2 regions of the Gallibacterium melopsittaci genome follow, and region 2 is predicted to be linked to the other one. Evidence: riboswitches for the same ligand, from Rfam matches in the RefSeq annotation. Region 2 holds a riboswitch; the other holds the start of a gene.

What was found. A riboswitch is a leader RNA that binds a small molecule or an ion and turns the genes downstream of it on or off. The one in region 2 is predicted to bind lysine.
Region 1: it holds a riboswitch for lysine, as region 2 does, so the genes downstream of both, lysC (lysine-sensitive aspartokinase 3) here and ACFFHT_RS09925 (Na+/H+ antiporter NhaC family protein) in region 2, are expected to answer to the same signal.

The regions. Positions count from the first base shown of each region.
Region 1 covers NZ_JBHLWA010000049.1:194,592-202,626, reverse strand. Annotated here, with positions in the region: gene ACFFHT_RS10730 (TRAP transporter large permease) at 1-1,736, opposite strand, end outside; gene ACFFHT_RS10725 (sialic acid TRAP transporter substrate-binding protein SiaP) at 1,814-2,797, opposite strand; gene lysC (lysine-sensitive aspartokinase 3) at 3,045-4,397, opposite strand; lysine riboswitch at 4,489-4,657, opposite strand; gene bioD (dethiobiotin synthase) at 4,718-5,359, opposite strand; gene ACFFHT_RS10710 (OmpW family outer membrane protein) at 5,507-6,178, opposite strand; gene ACFFHT_RS10705 (DUF488 domain-containing protein) at 6,342-6,713, opposite strand; gene ACFFHT_RS10700 (hypothetical protein) at 6,716-7,798, opposite strand; gene ACFFHT_RS10695 (response regulator) at 7,935-8,035, opposite strand, start outside.
Region 2 covers NZ_JBHLWA010000049.1:4,004-12,038, reverse strand. Annotated here, with positions in the region: gene ACFFHT_RS09945 (serine/threonine transporter) at 1-1,142, shown strand, start outside; gene ACFFHT_RS09940 (L-serine ammonia-lyase) at 1,239-2,603, shown strand; gene ilvN (acetolactate synthase small subunit) at 2,654-3,151, opposite strand; gene ACFFHT_RS09930 (acetolactate synthase 3 large subunit) at 3,151-4,869, opposite strand; gene ACFFHT_RS09925 (Na+/H+ antiporter NhaC family protein) at 5,087-6,622, opposite strand; lysine riboswitch at 6,716-6,895, opposite strand; gene ACFFHT_RS09920 (H-NS family histone-like protein) at 7,055-7,465, shown strand; gene nrdA (class 1a ribonucleoside-diphosphate reductase subunit alpha) at 7,909-8,035, shown strand, end outside.

The DNA.
Region 1 (8,035 bases), 190 kb from region 2:
CTTACACTCATATTACCTACACGGGCTACTACAAAGAGTGCCATACCCATTGGTGGAGTTAAAATACCAATCATCATATTTAATGTAGTCATTACTCCGAAGAAAATAAGATCAATATTAAAATGGATTGCGATTGGAATTAACATTGGTAACACCAAGAATTGGAGTGCTAATGCATCAATAAACATTCCTAAGAAGAGGAGAAGTAGATTGATCATTACCAATACCATTAATTGTGAATCTGCAAAAGTAATGAAGAGTTCAGCAATTTTCATTGCAACTTGTTCACGTGCGATCATATCACCGAAGAATGTTACTGTTATTACCATTAATACTGTTACACCAGTAATGGCAACCGCTTCAACGCAGCCTTTAAAAAGAGTTTGAAGAGTAAGTTCTTTATAAACAAATTTACCAATAATAATTGAATAAAGTGCTGCAACAACTGCTGCTTCTGTTGGTGTAAATAGACCAGAGAAGATACCAGCAATAATTAGAATTGGTGTGAGTAATGCCCAAAGTGCACCTTTAAATTTACGACAAAGGACTTCCATTGAGGCTTTTGGAGTACGAGGATAGTTACGTTTTTTTGATACGAAATAATTCATAATCATTAATGCAACCGTAACAAGTACGCCAGGAACAAAGCCAGCAACAAAAAGTTTTGCAATAGACTGGTTAGAAATAACACCATAAATGATCATGGCGATACTTGGTGGAACTAGTGGACCAATAATACAAGAAGCCGCGGTAATTCCACCACAAATATCATCATCATAACCAGCATCACGCATTGCTTTAATTTCTAGTTGACCTAAGCCACCAGCATCAGCCAGTGCAGAACCAGACATTCCAGAGAAAATTAAACTTGCACCAATATTTACATGCCCCATACCACCACGATAATGACCAAGTAATGCTTTAGCAAATTCGAAAATTCTAGTCGTAATACCACCGGTATTCATCAAAATACCAGTAAGAATAAAGAATGGAACACTGAGTAATGAGAAGCTATTTAAGCTATCGACTAATTTTGCCGAAGCAGAATTTACGACATTCCAGCGAGTCATTGCGAAATAAAGAATGGTTGCAATGAATAGTGACCAACCTACTGGCATACCAATAAACATAATCACTAACCAGACTAGAAGAACAATATAAACAGATGAACTACCAAATTTTACATAGTTAGTGATACGTAGTACTTTGAAAACATCAGGTGCAAATAGAATTAAACCAATTAATGCGACTGCCAAAATTAAAAAAACAATTGCAGGAATATAGCTAAGATTACTTTTATAGTTTTCAACTTGGGCTTGTAAAAAGCGAATTAACATTAGGACAGATAATACTGGTAAAGAAGCATATAACCATTTTTCAGAAATTCCTAATGAAACAAGCTCAAATGATGCACCATCATAAAGTTTGATACCAAAATGAATAAAAAGAATTATACAGATAAAAGTGAGAGTTTGCGTGATAGATATCATCACTTTTTTCATTTTATCTGACATCATATTGGTAAGAAAATCAATGAATACATGTTGTTGTGAGCGAATTGCCATTGAAATTCCCAACATACCAACATAAACGAATAGTAAACGGGCTAACTCTTCACTCCAAATTAACGGGGAATCAAAGGCTTGTCTTGCAATTATTTGTGCAATGAGAATGACAAAAATGATCAAAAATAGAATACCACCTAGCCATTCTTCAAGTTTATTAAAATATTTCATGGTAACCTCATAACATCTTTTACTAAGGTTAAAAAAAAGCCCTAGCATTTTTAGCTAAATGCTAAGGCAGGGAAAGATTATTTAGTTAAAGCATTGATTTCAGCAATAGCTTCTTCACCTTCTTTACCATTTTTCTTGATGTATTCATCGTAGTATGGTTTCATTGCTTCTTTGAATGGAGCAAGTTCAGGTTGAGTTACTGTCATACCTTTTTGTTTAAAGTAAGCAATAAGATTATTCTCCCCCTCTTCGAAGAGTTTTGTATGGTAATCAGCGGCTTTAACTGCTGCATCTTTTACCACTTTTTGTAGATCTGGTGGAAGTTCTTCAAGTGTTGCATTACTAACTAGATATAATTGGTCATTCAGGATATGATTGGTTAAAGCTAAGTATTTTTGCACTTCTTCAAATTTTTGTGATTGAATAGTTGGTAATGGATTTTCTTGTCCATCTACAGAGTTAGTTTGTAATGCAAGATAAACTTCAGAGAATGCCATTGGTGTTGGAGATGCACCAGAATATTTTGCATAAGCTAAGTTAGTTGCTGCATTTGGCACACGTAATTTCAAGCCCTTCATATCATTGATGCTATTAATTGGACGGTTAGATGTTGTTTGACGAGTTCCGTTATAAGCATCGGCTAAAATTGTGATACCTAAATCTTTGTTTACTTTTTGAATTAGTGATTGACCGAATTTAGTATCAAATAATGCTTCTTTAGCAACTTTGAAGTTTGGAATCATATAAGGTAAAGCGAACACTTCAGCAGAAGGATAGAATAATTGGAAACGTGCAGATTCACCGAAAGTGAAGTCTAAGGCACCATCACCAAGTTGTTTGATCATTGAACGGTCATCACCAAGTTGTGCACTTGGATAAAGAGAAATTTCGATTTTGCCATTAGAATTTGCTTTTACTTCTTTAGCAAAGAATTCTGCTGCTTTATATTCATTTGAAGTTGGGCCAGCTACTAAACCCATTTTCAAATCAAATTCTGCGGAAAATGCTGCTGCAGAGATGCCCATGCATAGTGTAGCAAGTAGTAACTTTTTGAATTTCATTGCGTTTCTCCTATAAGAGTTAGATTGTTGGGAAAAGTAGCAAGTCATACATATGATTGTATAAAGCAAGCACTTTTTACTGATGATTACTATACATCATTTTTTAAATATAAATGAAGTTTTATTTCATTATTGAGAGATCAATCACAAAATTTATGAAGCGAGATTAAATTTTAATCACCATATAAAAATAAAAAAGCCCTTGTGAAGACAAGGGCAATAGTCTTAATTGAGGTTAATTATCATATTATTCAAAGAGTTCCTGATGAAGTTTACGCACTACTTCATCAGCATGTTCACTCTTCACTAATAAACAAATATTATTGGTGCTTGCACCATAGCTAATCATACGTACATTGAATTCTTCGATTGTTCCAAATAGGCGTTTTGCTACACCTGCGGCAACGTGTAAATCGTTACCAATTAAGGCAACAAGGGCAAGACCAGTATCGACTTTCACAGAAGCGGTTTCACTTAATTCTGCCAATAGCTCATTAGACAGTAATTCTGCACCAGAAGAAGCGGAACCTGTTTTATCTAATGTTAACGCTACACTGACTTCAGAAGTGGTAATAGTATCAACAGAGATTTTATATTTCGCCAAAATATTGAAGACATTCGCTAAAAAGCCTTGAGCATGTAACATACTCAAACTAGAAAGTGTTAATAATGTTTGATCTCGACGTAAAGCAATAGCACGGAAGAGTGGTCGAGGTTGCGGATCACGTGTTACCCAAGTTCCACCTTGTTCAGGGGCTTTACTTGAACCAACATAAACAGGAATATTGCTGCGAACGGCTGGTAATAATGTTGCTGGGTGTAATACTTTTGCACCAAAAGTTGCCATTTCAGCAGCTTCTGCAAAACTCATTGTGTCAATTTTTTGTGCAGCTGGTGCAATACGTGGATCAGTGGTGTAAATACCAGCTACATCCGTCCAAATTAATACATCATCAGCATTTAATACTTCGGCAATTAATGCTGCGGAGTAGTCACTACCCCCACGACCTAAAGTGGTGGTTTTACCATTTGGTGCACGACCAATAAAACCTTGAGTAATAACTAAATCACCACGATCAATTAATGGTTTTAATACTCGATCACAATTTTGTTGGGTTAATTCATCATTAGGTGCTGCTTTACCATAGTGATCATTAGTAGCAACTAATGTGCGTACATCAACCCAAGTTGCACTGGCACCTAATTCACGCAATACTTCAACGAAGATTAAGGTGGACATCATTTCACCATGGCTAATAATTTCATCAATTAATGCAGGTGAAGTTGCAAGTGAAGCAGCATCAGAAAGTGATTCAACGTTGTCTAATAGACGATCAATTTCTTCACGTAAAATCGTTGAGTTTTTTAATTCATCTAAAATATGGTATTGGATTTGTCTAACTTGATTGAGGAGAGATTCTCTTTCTGCTTTTTCACAACCATTTGCTAATGCAACCAATAAATTAGTGATACCAGCAGAAGCTGACAAAATAACAACACGGGTATTTGGATCTGCCATGACGATTTTGGCACAAGATTGCATTGCAGCGTAATTAGCTACGCTAGTTCCCCCAAATTTTGCAACAGATAGATGAGACATAAAATTTTCCTTAAATAATAATGTTGTGAATAAATGCTTGTATTACAGAAGAATAAGGAAAACGGGAAGAGAAGTGGAATGTACTTGTGGTTCATTCAGAAGCTCTTCATCGTTTCCGATGACAGCCTTAGGGATTCAGCCCTAATAGCCGATAAATAACTCTCTGGAAAATTATTTATCTCGGCGAAACTCCCCTGATTATTTCTCACTGGTTCCAGACCTAAAAATAACGACCTGAGTTCCGCGCCTCTCCTGCTGTAGCTTACGCTACAAAACGTATATAGAAATACCGTTTAATGTTAAGAATGTCAAATGAAATTTTAAAAATTAAACTTTTCTAATAAAACAAATGCCGTTGTTGGAAAATGTTGTTGTAAATAATGTTGTAAATAGTGTTGAGTATCTTGTTCAATTAACGGATCTTTCTCTGGAAAACGATTATAAATGACACTATGCACCGTAATATTATGTGCTTTGCATGCCATTAAACTTAATAAAGTATGATTAATGCTACCAAGTTTACCTGAGGTGACAAGAATCAATGGATAGCGATGTTTAGCAATAAAATCTAATGTTGTTGTTTGAGATGTATAAGGCACAGCTAAACCACCAGCACCTTCAAGTAAAACAAAATCATAACGTGCAGCGAGTTGTTGGTTTTTTTCAGTAATAACTTGATCATCAATTTGGCGATTTTCTAATTTTGCTGCAAGATGTGGTGAGCAAGGATAACGAAATAGATAAGGACAAGTAATACCATCCAGATCGTCTTGTGTAAGCGGAATTTGTTGGATTTTACGATGTACAAGAATATCGTCAGATAGTTTTTCACATCCAGTTTGGATCATTTTTTGTGTAATAACAGAAAAACCTTGTTCCATTAATTTTTTAGCATAGACACCAGTAGCAACGGTTTTCCCGACTTCTGTATCGATACCGCTAACAAAAAGAATTTTACCCATCATAACTCCTGATATAGTGAAACTTAAAACGAGGCTCACTATACTCGGATTATTGAGAGAATCAATTATCAATTTTTAGGCAAAAAGAAAGCCATAGCAAAAAACTATGGCTTTAGCAAAATTAAATAGAGTAGAAAGAAAATTCAATTAGAATTTATAACCTAAACCAACAAAGAATACTGTTGGGTCTAATGTTACGCGAGCTTCTTGTGGAGCATCACCAAGCTTAAAGGTTGCTTTGGTTTTGATTTTTGCCCACCAAACAGCGGTATTTAAGAATAATTTATCAGTTAATTTAATATCAATACCAGCATTAAATGCAGGACCCCAAGAATCTTTTAATTTAAGATCTGATGGTGTAACTCCTAAAGTTGAATGAATAGTATCATTAAATTTTTCATTAAAGAATGTAGTGTAGTTAAGACCTGCACCAACATAAGGACGAGCAGGTGAATCGGCATTTAAGAAATAGTATTGAACATAAAGACTTGGTGGTAGATGTTTAGTTTTTGCTACAGGACCTAAATGTGCTCCAAGAGCAGGTACTGATAAACTGATTTCATGACTAAACGGAGTTGCAGCTAATAACTCTACCCCGATATTATCAGTAACCATGTAGGTACCAGTTAAACCAAGTTGAGCATTACTATTTACATCAAAATCATACCCACCACCATTGTAATTATGAGTATCAGTATTTGGTACGACTAAAATTGGACCGCCACGAACAAAAATATCGCCAGCTTGGTGGGCCATTGCTGCAGTTGAAGCAGCTAATAATGCGGTTGAAGTTGCAATTGCTAGTGCTAATTTTTTCATATAATTCTCCTTGAATGAGTAATCTGTTTAATGTTTATCATATGACGTACTCAAGATACCTCTTTTGAGTAATAAAAAGATTGATAAATATCAAGAAAAAGGAAAGTAATGGGAACTTTTTGTGATTATACAAAATTGATATAGCAAATAATCAGGAGAAAATTTAATTAGTATGAATTTGATTTAATAACCATTGCTGTAAAATAATTGCGTGATTACAAGTTGGATCTTTAGCAGCATAAAGCAAGGTAATATTGTGTTGATATAGCTGTTGCTGGCAAAAAAGAACAAATTCACTAGCTTTAGGATTTATAGCTAATTGTTGTTGATATTGTTCTGCAAAGAGTGAAAAGTTTTCTGGTTGATGATTAAACCATTTGCGTAATTCTGGAGAGGGAGCAATGGTTTTAGCCCAAAGAGAAATTTGTGCTTGCTGTTTTTTTATTCCCCGTGGCCATAACCGATCGACCAAAATACGCAACCCATCGTTTGCTTCGATGGGTTGGTAGATACGTTTAATCTGCAGTTGATACATACTTAGCAATAATATTGTTTTTGATAAGGCATAATTGGATCAACTTCTATTGCAGGTTCAATAGGTTGTTCTGGATCGGGTTTGGTTTCAGTTTCTGATTTATCATTTTCTTTTTTGTCTGTATTTTCCTTACCCTGTTTATCATTATCTTGCGATAACGGTTGATTAGTTGGTGCAGTGGATACTTCAGTTTTTGTTGAGTCTGATTTTGCAGTATTTGGTTTATTTTCTTCTGATTGTGTAGAAACTGTTGTGGTATCACTTTCTGGTTTAGTTGTTGGTGTATCCATAGTTTGAACCTTATCTGTAGCTTCAGTAGAAACTGGTTGAGATGTATGATTTTCTACATTATTTTTCTCTGTTGTATTTACAGTAGTATTTTGTTCTGAAGATGGTTGTTTATCAGTAGTATTATTTTCTGTCTGAGTGGTTGGTAAAGTTGTCGCTAGTTTAGTTAAGTCACGTTTAACAATAAGATGTTGATTGTCTTGAGCAGTGACTTCATTTGCAGCTGTATCCAGTGCAGTAGGTGCAGTTGGATCTACTTTATTTAATGTAGCAGATTTTTGAGCTAGCTCAGTTTTTGTTTGGTCATCTTTTTCTTCCCCTAATAAACGAGGTTGCAGTTGTTTAAAGCTGCTTTCAGAATCTAACCAAATCGAGATAAATTGATGGTTAAATGTACGATCAAAATGTTCAGCTAAAATAGTGTCATTAAGCACAAAATAACCATCTTTATCTAATGCAATATAATTTAATACATCATCAGGTTTGAAATCTGGAAAATTTTTAATTAGACGTTTTCTAAGTTTATCAACATCTTCGGGCTTCATTTGTTCAAGTGCCATCTCTTTTACCATAGAAACAGCAAAGTTTTTCCCTTCAACAGGTTTAGCGAATTTAATGCGTAACATTAGAGGACGCTGTTCACTACTATAAGTCCCATTTTCAGTAAAAAGTGATACGGTATAAATATGGAATGGTCCCCAGTTATATTCCGCTTTGCCTACTTGTTGCCAATCAGCAAAAGAAAATGGTGTATATAACAATAGTAATAAACTTAAACAAAAAGAGAAAAACTTCATCTATTTTTACCCAGTTATTAAATGCTTAGAATGATGGCGAGCTATTATAACAATAAATTATTTTTTCTTAATGTAGGCATCTTTAGTTTGCTTATTTTTACTGCAAGATGCCTATGTTTTCCAGTTAGTTGATATATTAATCTAAACCACGATTTTCTAAGTAAAGGACTGTTGCTGCAACACGAGAATGTACATTTAACTTACGCAGTAAATTACGGATATGTACCTTAACTGTTT
Region 2 (8,035 bases):
GCGGTTTTTGGCCATTAGTTATTATGACAATTATTGTTGGCCCTATGACTTATCTAGCACATCGAGGATTAGCAAGATTTGTCCTCTCTTCCTCTAAACCAGGTAGTGATATTACGGAAGTAGTAGAAGAACACTTTGGCAAAACTGCTGGAAAATTAATTACCCTATTATATTTCTTTGCGATTTTCCCAATTCTACTCATCTATGGTAATGGTATTACTAATACCGTTGATTCTTTTCTTGTAAATCAATTACAAATGGCTTCTCCACCACGTTTCTTACTCTCATTAATCCTTATTGGGAGCTTAATTGGAATTTTCTTATTAGGTGAAAAAGTAGTATTAAAAGTAACAGAATGGTTGGTTTATCCATTAGTCTTTATTTTATTTGCATTATCGGTTTATCTTATCCCTGAATGGAATACCAGTATGTTACAAGAAGTACCTACTGCAAAAGAATTTCTATTAACTCTTTGGATCACGATTCCAGTCCTTGTGTTCTCATTCAATCATTCTCCAGCAATTTCCTCTTTTGTATTATCCCAACAACGTCAATATAAATTTACTGATGTTGCCGAGCATCATGCAAGCAAGACCTTAAAAGGAACAGCAACTATTTTATTATTGTTCGTGATGTTCTTTGTTTTCAGCTGTGTACTCACATTAACACCTGAAGATCTTGCACTAGCAAAAGAACAGAATATTGCTATTTTGTCTTTCTTAGCTAATAAATTTGATAATCCATATATCTCTTATTTAGGCCCATTGGTTGCCTTTTTAGCCATCACCAGTTCGTTCTTTGGACACTATATGGGAGCACGTGAAGGTTTATTAGGTTTATATTTAAAATTGAAAGGCGAAAACTCATCACAAGTCAATTCAAATTCACGTCATTTAAACCTTGTCGCTGCTCTATTCTTCCTACTTTCTTTGTGGTTTGTCGCCATTATTAATCCGAGCATTTTAGGTTTAATCGAATCTCTAGGTGGTCCTATTATTGCAATGATTCTCTTTATTATGCCAATGTACGCAATCAGACATATCCCAGCAATGCAGCGCTATCGTGGCAGATGGAGTAATGTGTTTGTTGTCATTATGGGATTAGTCGCAATTTCTAATATTGTTTATAACCTTATTGCTTAACGAAAGTTGTAATTTTCGTTAAAATTCATCTCCTTGCCTTAGGTATGTTACCTAAGGCATCTTTTATAACGAATAATAATAAATTTGTGAGTATTTATGATTAGTGTGTTTGAAATGTACAAAATTGGCATTGGACCATCTAGTTCACATACGGTTGGACCAATGAAAGCGGGAAAACAATTTATTGATCAATTAATCGCTGACAATCAATTAATGCAAGTAACGCATTTACATATTGATGTCTATGGTTCACTTTCTATGACTGGACGTGGGCATAACACCGATATTGCAATTATTATGGGGCTTGCAGGCTATCTACCTGATAACGTAGATATTGATCAAATTCCCATTTTTATTGATCAATTAAAGCAACAAAAACAGTTTCCTTTAGCCTTGGCGACACATACGATTCCATTTGATTTCTATCAAGATATGGAATTTCATTCAACATTCTTGCCATTACACGAAAATGGGATGACGATTAGTGCTTATCATCAAGATCAATTATTAAAACGTGAAACCTACTACTCTATTGGTGGTGGTTTTATTGTTGATGAAGCACATTTTAATCAACAACAGGCGAATGAAAGTAATGTACCATTTCCGTATCAAAATGCGGCAGACCTTATTGATCATTGTCGTGAAAATGGTTTGGCCATTTCTGGTGTCATGTTACGCAATGAACATGCTTTACATAGCAAAGAAGCGTTAAATGCGCATTTGAGCAAAGTTTGGCAAACAATGGAAGCCTGTATTCAACACGGTTTATATACAGATGGATTATTACCAGGACCATTGAAAGTACCCCGCCGTGCAGCAAGTTTACGTCGTCTATTAGAATCTAATAATTCTCTTTCTAGTGATCCAATGAAAGTTATTGACTGGATTAATATGTATGCATTGGCAGTAAATGAAGAAAATGCAGCGGGCGGTCGCGTGGTTACTGCACCAACCAATGGGGCTTGTGGCATTGTACCTGCGGTACTTGCTTATTATCAAAAATTTATCGCACCAATCACAGATGAGGTACGTGATTGTTATTTGTTAACCACCAGTGCGATTGGTTCATTATATAAAATGAACGCCTCTATTTCAGGTGCGGAAGTTGGTTGTCAAGGAGAAGTAGGCGTGGCTTGTTCGATGGCAGCAGCTGGATTAACTGAAATTATGGGCGGCACGCCTGAACAAGTATGTATGGCAGCAGAAATTGCCATGGAACATAATCTTGGCTTAACGTGCGATCCTGTTGGTGGGCAAGTACAAGTACCTTGTATTGAACGTAATGCGATTGCTGCTGTAAAAGCGATCAATGCAAGTCGTATGGCGTTACGTCGTAACACACAACCTCGCGTTACGCTCGATAAAGTGATTGAAACGATGTACGAAACGGGCAAAGATATGAATGCGAAATATCGTGAAACTTCACAAGGTGGGTTAGCGATAAAAGTAATTTGTAATTAAAAATTTAAGGGAGCAAATTATATGCTCCCTTCTCTTTTCTTAATACAAGATTAAGATAACAAACAGTTTTTCTCTCCGCGAGAAAGGCTAATTAACCCAGAACGAACAACTTCCACAATCGTAGTTTGTTCTTTAACTGCACGAATAAAGGCATTTACTTTTTCGCTATCCCCACTTAACTGCACCGTATAAGTTTTTGGTGTAATATCAACAATTTGACCACGATAAATATCCGCCATTCGCTTAATTTCTTCTCGAATTTGCCCTTGTGCTTTCACTTTGATGAGCAGAATTTCACGCTCAACATGTTCAACATCACTTAAATTAATTACACGATAAACATCAATCAATTTATGCAGTTGCTTTTCAATTTGTTCCAATACTTGTTCATCACCGTATGCTTCAATTGTCATTCGAGAAAGTGTTGGATCATCTGTTGGTGCGACGGTCAAACTTTCGATATTAAATGCCCGTTGTGAAAATAACCCGATAACTCGTGATAATGCTCCAGATTCATTTTCTAATAATACTGATAAAATTCTACGCATTATGATCTCTCCGTTCTGCTTAAATACATTTCATTCATTGCCCCACCACGCACTTGCATTGGATAAACATGTTCTGTTTCATCCACTTTAATATCCACAAATACAACCTTATCTTTCATTGCAAGCGCTTGTTTTAATTTTTCTTCTAATTCTGCTGGTGAATTAATTTGCATACCAACATGTCCATAGGCTTCTGCTAATTTGACAAAGTCAGGCAATGAATCCATATAAGATTGAGAATGGCGCCCCGCATAAATAATATCTTGCCACTGTTTTACCATTCCTAAGAAACGGTTATTCAAACTGACAATCACAATCGGAATGCCATACTGCTTCGCGGTTGACAATTCTTGAATATTCATTTGAATACTACCATCACCTGTCACACAAACTACGGTCGCTTCTGGATGTGCTAATTTCACACCTAATGCAGCAGGTAAGCCAAATCCCATCGTACCTAAACCGCCAGAATTAATCCATTGACGAGGTTTAGCAAATGGATAATGTAATGCAGCAAACATTTGATGTTGCCCTACATCAGAAGCGATATAAGCATCCCCATTCGTTAAACGATAAAGCGTTTCAATCACTTGTTGTGGCTTAATCACTTCATTATTTGTTGTATAAGTTAAACATTTTTTCTCTTGCCATTGATGAATTTGCTGCCACCACTCTGCTAACTGTTGCTGTGCTTTTGCAATATCTTCATCCGTTAATAGGGCAAGAAATTCATCTAATACCATCTGTGCATCGCCAACGATAGGGATATTCGCAATCACATTTTTTGAAATAGAGGTCGGGTCAATGTCGATATGAATCACTTGGGCATTAGGACAATACTTAGCAAGATTATTGGTAGTACGATCATCAAAACGTACTCCAATACCAATAATTAAGTCACTATTGTGCATCGCATTATTAGCTTCATAAGTTCCATGCATTCCCAACATGCCTAAAAATTGTGGATCTTGTCCTGGGAAACCGCCAAGTCCCATTAATGAGGCTGTTACTGGAAGATTTAAGTGATGAGCAAATTTTGTCACTTTCTTTGCACAATTTGCAGTAATGACACCACCACCAATAAACAATACTGGGCGTTTAGCAATTTGAATCGCTTTTAATGCTTTTTTAATCTGTCCTTTATGACCTTGTAAGGTTGGATTATAAGAACGTAAATGCACTTCTTCAGGATAACTATAATTATATTTAATACTTGGGTTTAAAATATCTTTTGGTAAATCAATCACCACTGGGCCAGGACGACCAGTTGAAGCAATATAAAAGGCTTTTTTCATTACCATTGGGATATCTTCTGCTTTCTTCACTAAAAAGCTATGTTTCACTACAGGACGAGAGATCCCAACCATATCACACTCTTGGAATGCATCACTACCAATTAAATTTCCCATTACCTGACCTGATAAGACAACTAATGGCACAGAATCCATATAAGCTGTCGCAATTCCTGTAATGGTATTTGTTGCCCCTGGACCTGAAGTAATTAATACACACCCTACTTTCCCTGTTGAACGTGCGTATCCATCCGCCATATGTACAGCACCTTGTTCGTGACGTACTAGAATATGCTCTATACCGCCAAGCGTATGAATAGCATCATAAATATCAAGCACCGATCCACCTGGATAGCCAAATAAATATTCCACACCTTGATCTCGTAACGACTGCACCACCATTTCGGCGCCAGATAATTTTTTCATCTTTAGTTCTCCAGTTATTATTATTAATCATCTTGGTTACTATTTTTACTGCAACTTAGATAGCTTGTCTATAGCTATTTTTTATGTGATATGCATCAAATTTAGGATTTAACTCTAAAAAATAGCTGTTTTTAAAAATTAAATAAAATAGATTTCTGAAAAGATAAAAAAATACGGCATTAAGCCGTATTTTATAAAATTATATTTTTTATTTAATTTATGCTGTAATTGGTTGACGTGATCTAAAAATAAAGAATAACACTGCCAAAACAACCGCCGTTGTTACAAAACTAATAATAGCTGAGCTAGTAAATCCTAAACAAATAAAGCCAACAAAAGAAGCGACCGCAACTACGATTGCATAAGGCAACTGGGTATTTACATGATCAATATGATTACATTGTGCACCTGTTGAAGAAAGGATAGTAGTATCTGATACTGGTGAGCAATGGTCACCACAAACCGCCCCAGCCATCACTGCAGATAAACATGGAAGCATCAACGAAGGATCAGCATTTGCTGCCATTGCTGCTGCGATTGGTAGCATAATACCGAAAGTTCCCCAACTTGTACCTGTTGAGAAAGCCATTGCGATAGCTAGCACAAATAATAGTGCAGGTAATAATTGAGTCATCATATTACCGCTAATCAGACTGGCTAAATATTTACCTGTATTCACATCTCCTACAATCGTATTAATTGTCCAAGCAAAGAATAAAATTGTAATCGCTCCAGACATTGATTTAAAACCGATTAAAATTGCTTTGATGTAATCTGAAAAACTAATTCGATTAAAAATAAAGAGTGATGCAACAACAAAAGATGCCAAACTACCAACCACTAATGAAATACCAACGGTGGTATTTTCGAATGCCCCCAACACAGAGAAATTTTGGCCATTTGCGGCTAAAGCCTCATAACCCGTATACATCATCATAGCAACTGTACTAATAATTAATACGATAATTGGAATAATCAATCCTTTTACACTGCCCTGATTATTATTATCAATTACATTATCTTCTTGTTCTACCACTTCCATTGCTTTACGTTCATGTTTTGCCATTGAACCAATATCAAATGAAAAATAAGCCACAAAGAACACTGTAAATAATGCAAATAATGCATAATAGTTCATTGAACTCATTGCAACGAAAGCGCCCATTGGTGAGTAATCTGCAATCGCATGTGTCGTTAATAATCCAGCTACTAAAGTCATAATATATGCCCCCCAGCTAGAAATTGGCATTAATACACACATTGGTGCAGCAGTAGAATCCAAAATATAGGCTAATTTTGCACGAGAAACGTTAAATCTGTCTGTAACTGGGCGAGCAATTGCACCAACAGCTAAACTATGAAAATAATCATCAATAAAGGTAAAAAATACTAAACAAGCTGTTAATAGTTTTGCTCCTCTTCTACCTTTAATATGCTTTTGTGCCCATACGGCAAATGCTTGATTACTACCAGAAACCGTTAATAAAGAAGTTAATGCACCTAACATTAATAAGAAAATAATAATACTTACATTATTACTATTAATACCTTCTTCACCATAAACTAAAGAAAGCACACTATTTTTAATATAAATAACAGCATTTAATGGATTTCCATCTGTTAGCATTAATGCGCCAACAATAATCCCAACGCTTAAAGATAATAATACTCGACGTGTTATCATCGCTAAAGTTAAAGCTAATAAAGGCGGTACAATCGACCAAATAGAAGAAGAATAATCAATAAGTTCCATACGCTAACCTAATATAAAATTAAGAAGAGTCTAGCGAGTTATTTAGCGAAGAAAGGTTTCACAAAAGGAAGGATAATGGATAGATTAACCAGCCTAACTCGTAGCGCTCCATAGTTACACAAAATAATTACTATGACAGTATCGTCCCTTTCGGTAACGATCCCAACCAATTAAGATGACGCTTAATTGATTTCGGCGGTTATTCCTTTCCCTTCTCTTCAATGCAGTCAGCTCCAAGAAGATACTTATAATAATCGCACCTCTACTTCAGGTGGCTAAAAGATACAATAAGTGATAAAAAATGCAAGTATTTTAAATAAATATCCAATTAAAATATTAATATTGATATTTACTTTTAAATTATTTTTGTTAGAATTCATTAGTATTTTTATTAATCATATACTCTTAACTACATTTCTGAGGAGATTATTAATGGAAGAATTATTAAGAACACTAAATAATATTCGCTCTTTACGTCTTTTTGCAAAAGAAATACCTTTGGAACAATTAGAAACTATTTTCAGAAAATTCGAACTTGTTGTTCAAGAAAGAAAGGAAGAAGAGGCTCAACAACAACAAGTATTAGCAGCACATCAAGAAAAAATTGAAAAATATAAAGAATTACTTAAATCAGAAGGTATCTCTCCAGAAGAACTATTAGAAGTAATGAATTTACATCGTTTCAATCCATCACAACATAAAAAACGTGCTCCTCGTCCAGCAAAATATCGTTATACAGATTTAGATGGTTCAGAAAAAACTTGGACTGGCCAAGGAAGAACACCAAAAGCAATTCAAATTCAGCTTGATAAAGGTGCAAGTTTAGAAAGTTTTGAAATTTAATTTTTTTCCAAGAACCTATTTAATTGTCACTAAATAGGTTCTTTATTTTTATGTCTTATAAATTTTATCTGTAAATCTTTTTCAATTATTCATGCTATTTTCTAAGGAGAGATATATAGAATATTTTATATTTCATTTAAAGATGACTAAATTGTACTTATTTAATGTTTATTATTTATTTACATAAAAATCATAACATATTGATTTATACAAATATTCCTATTTGTTATATACTAAATTTTTTAGAATGAAGACTTTTTAAGCTATCAGTTGCCCCGCCCATTTTTTATACAGCTAGAAATCTTTTGCAAATTAATAAGTTACTTTTTGTCAATTGCACATCTCTCATTTCTGCATATTTTTCTGCTTGAGTTTTTATTGAAACACATTATATTGATGCAAAAATTTTTTCAGATACTATATATTGTGTTAGGGGCTTTTTAATGAATACATCACTCCGAGTTACTAAGCGCGATGGTCGTTTAGAGCCAATTGATTTAGATAAGATTCACCGTGTGATTACCTGGGCTGCAGAAGGCTTAGATAATGTGTCAGTTTCACAAGTAGAAT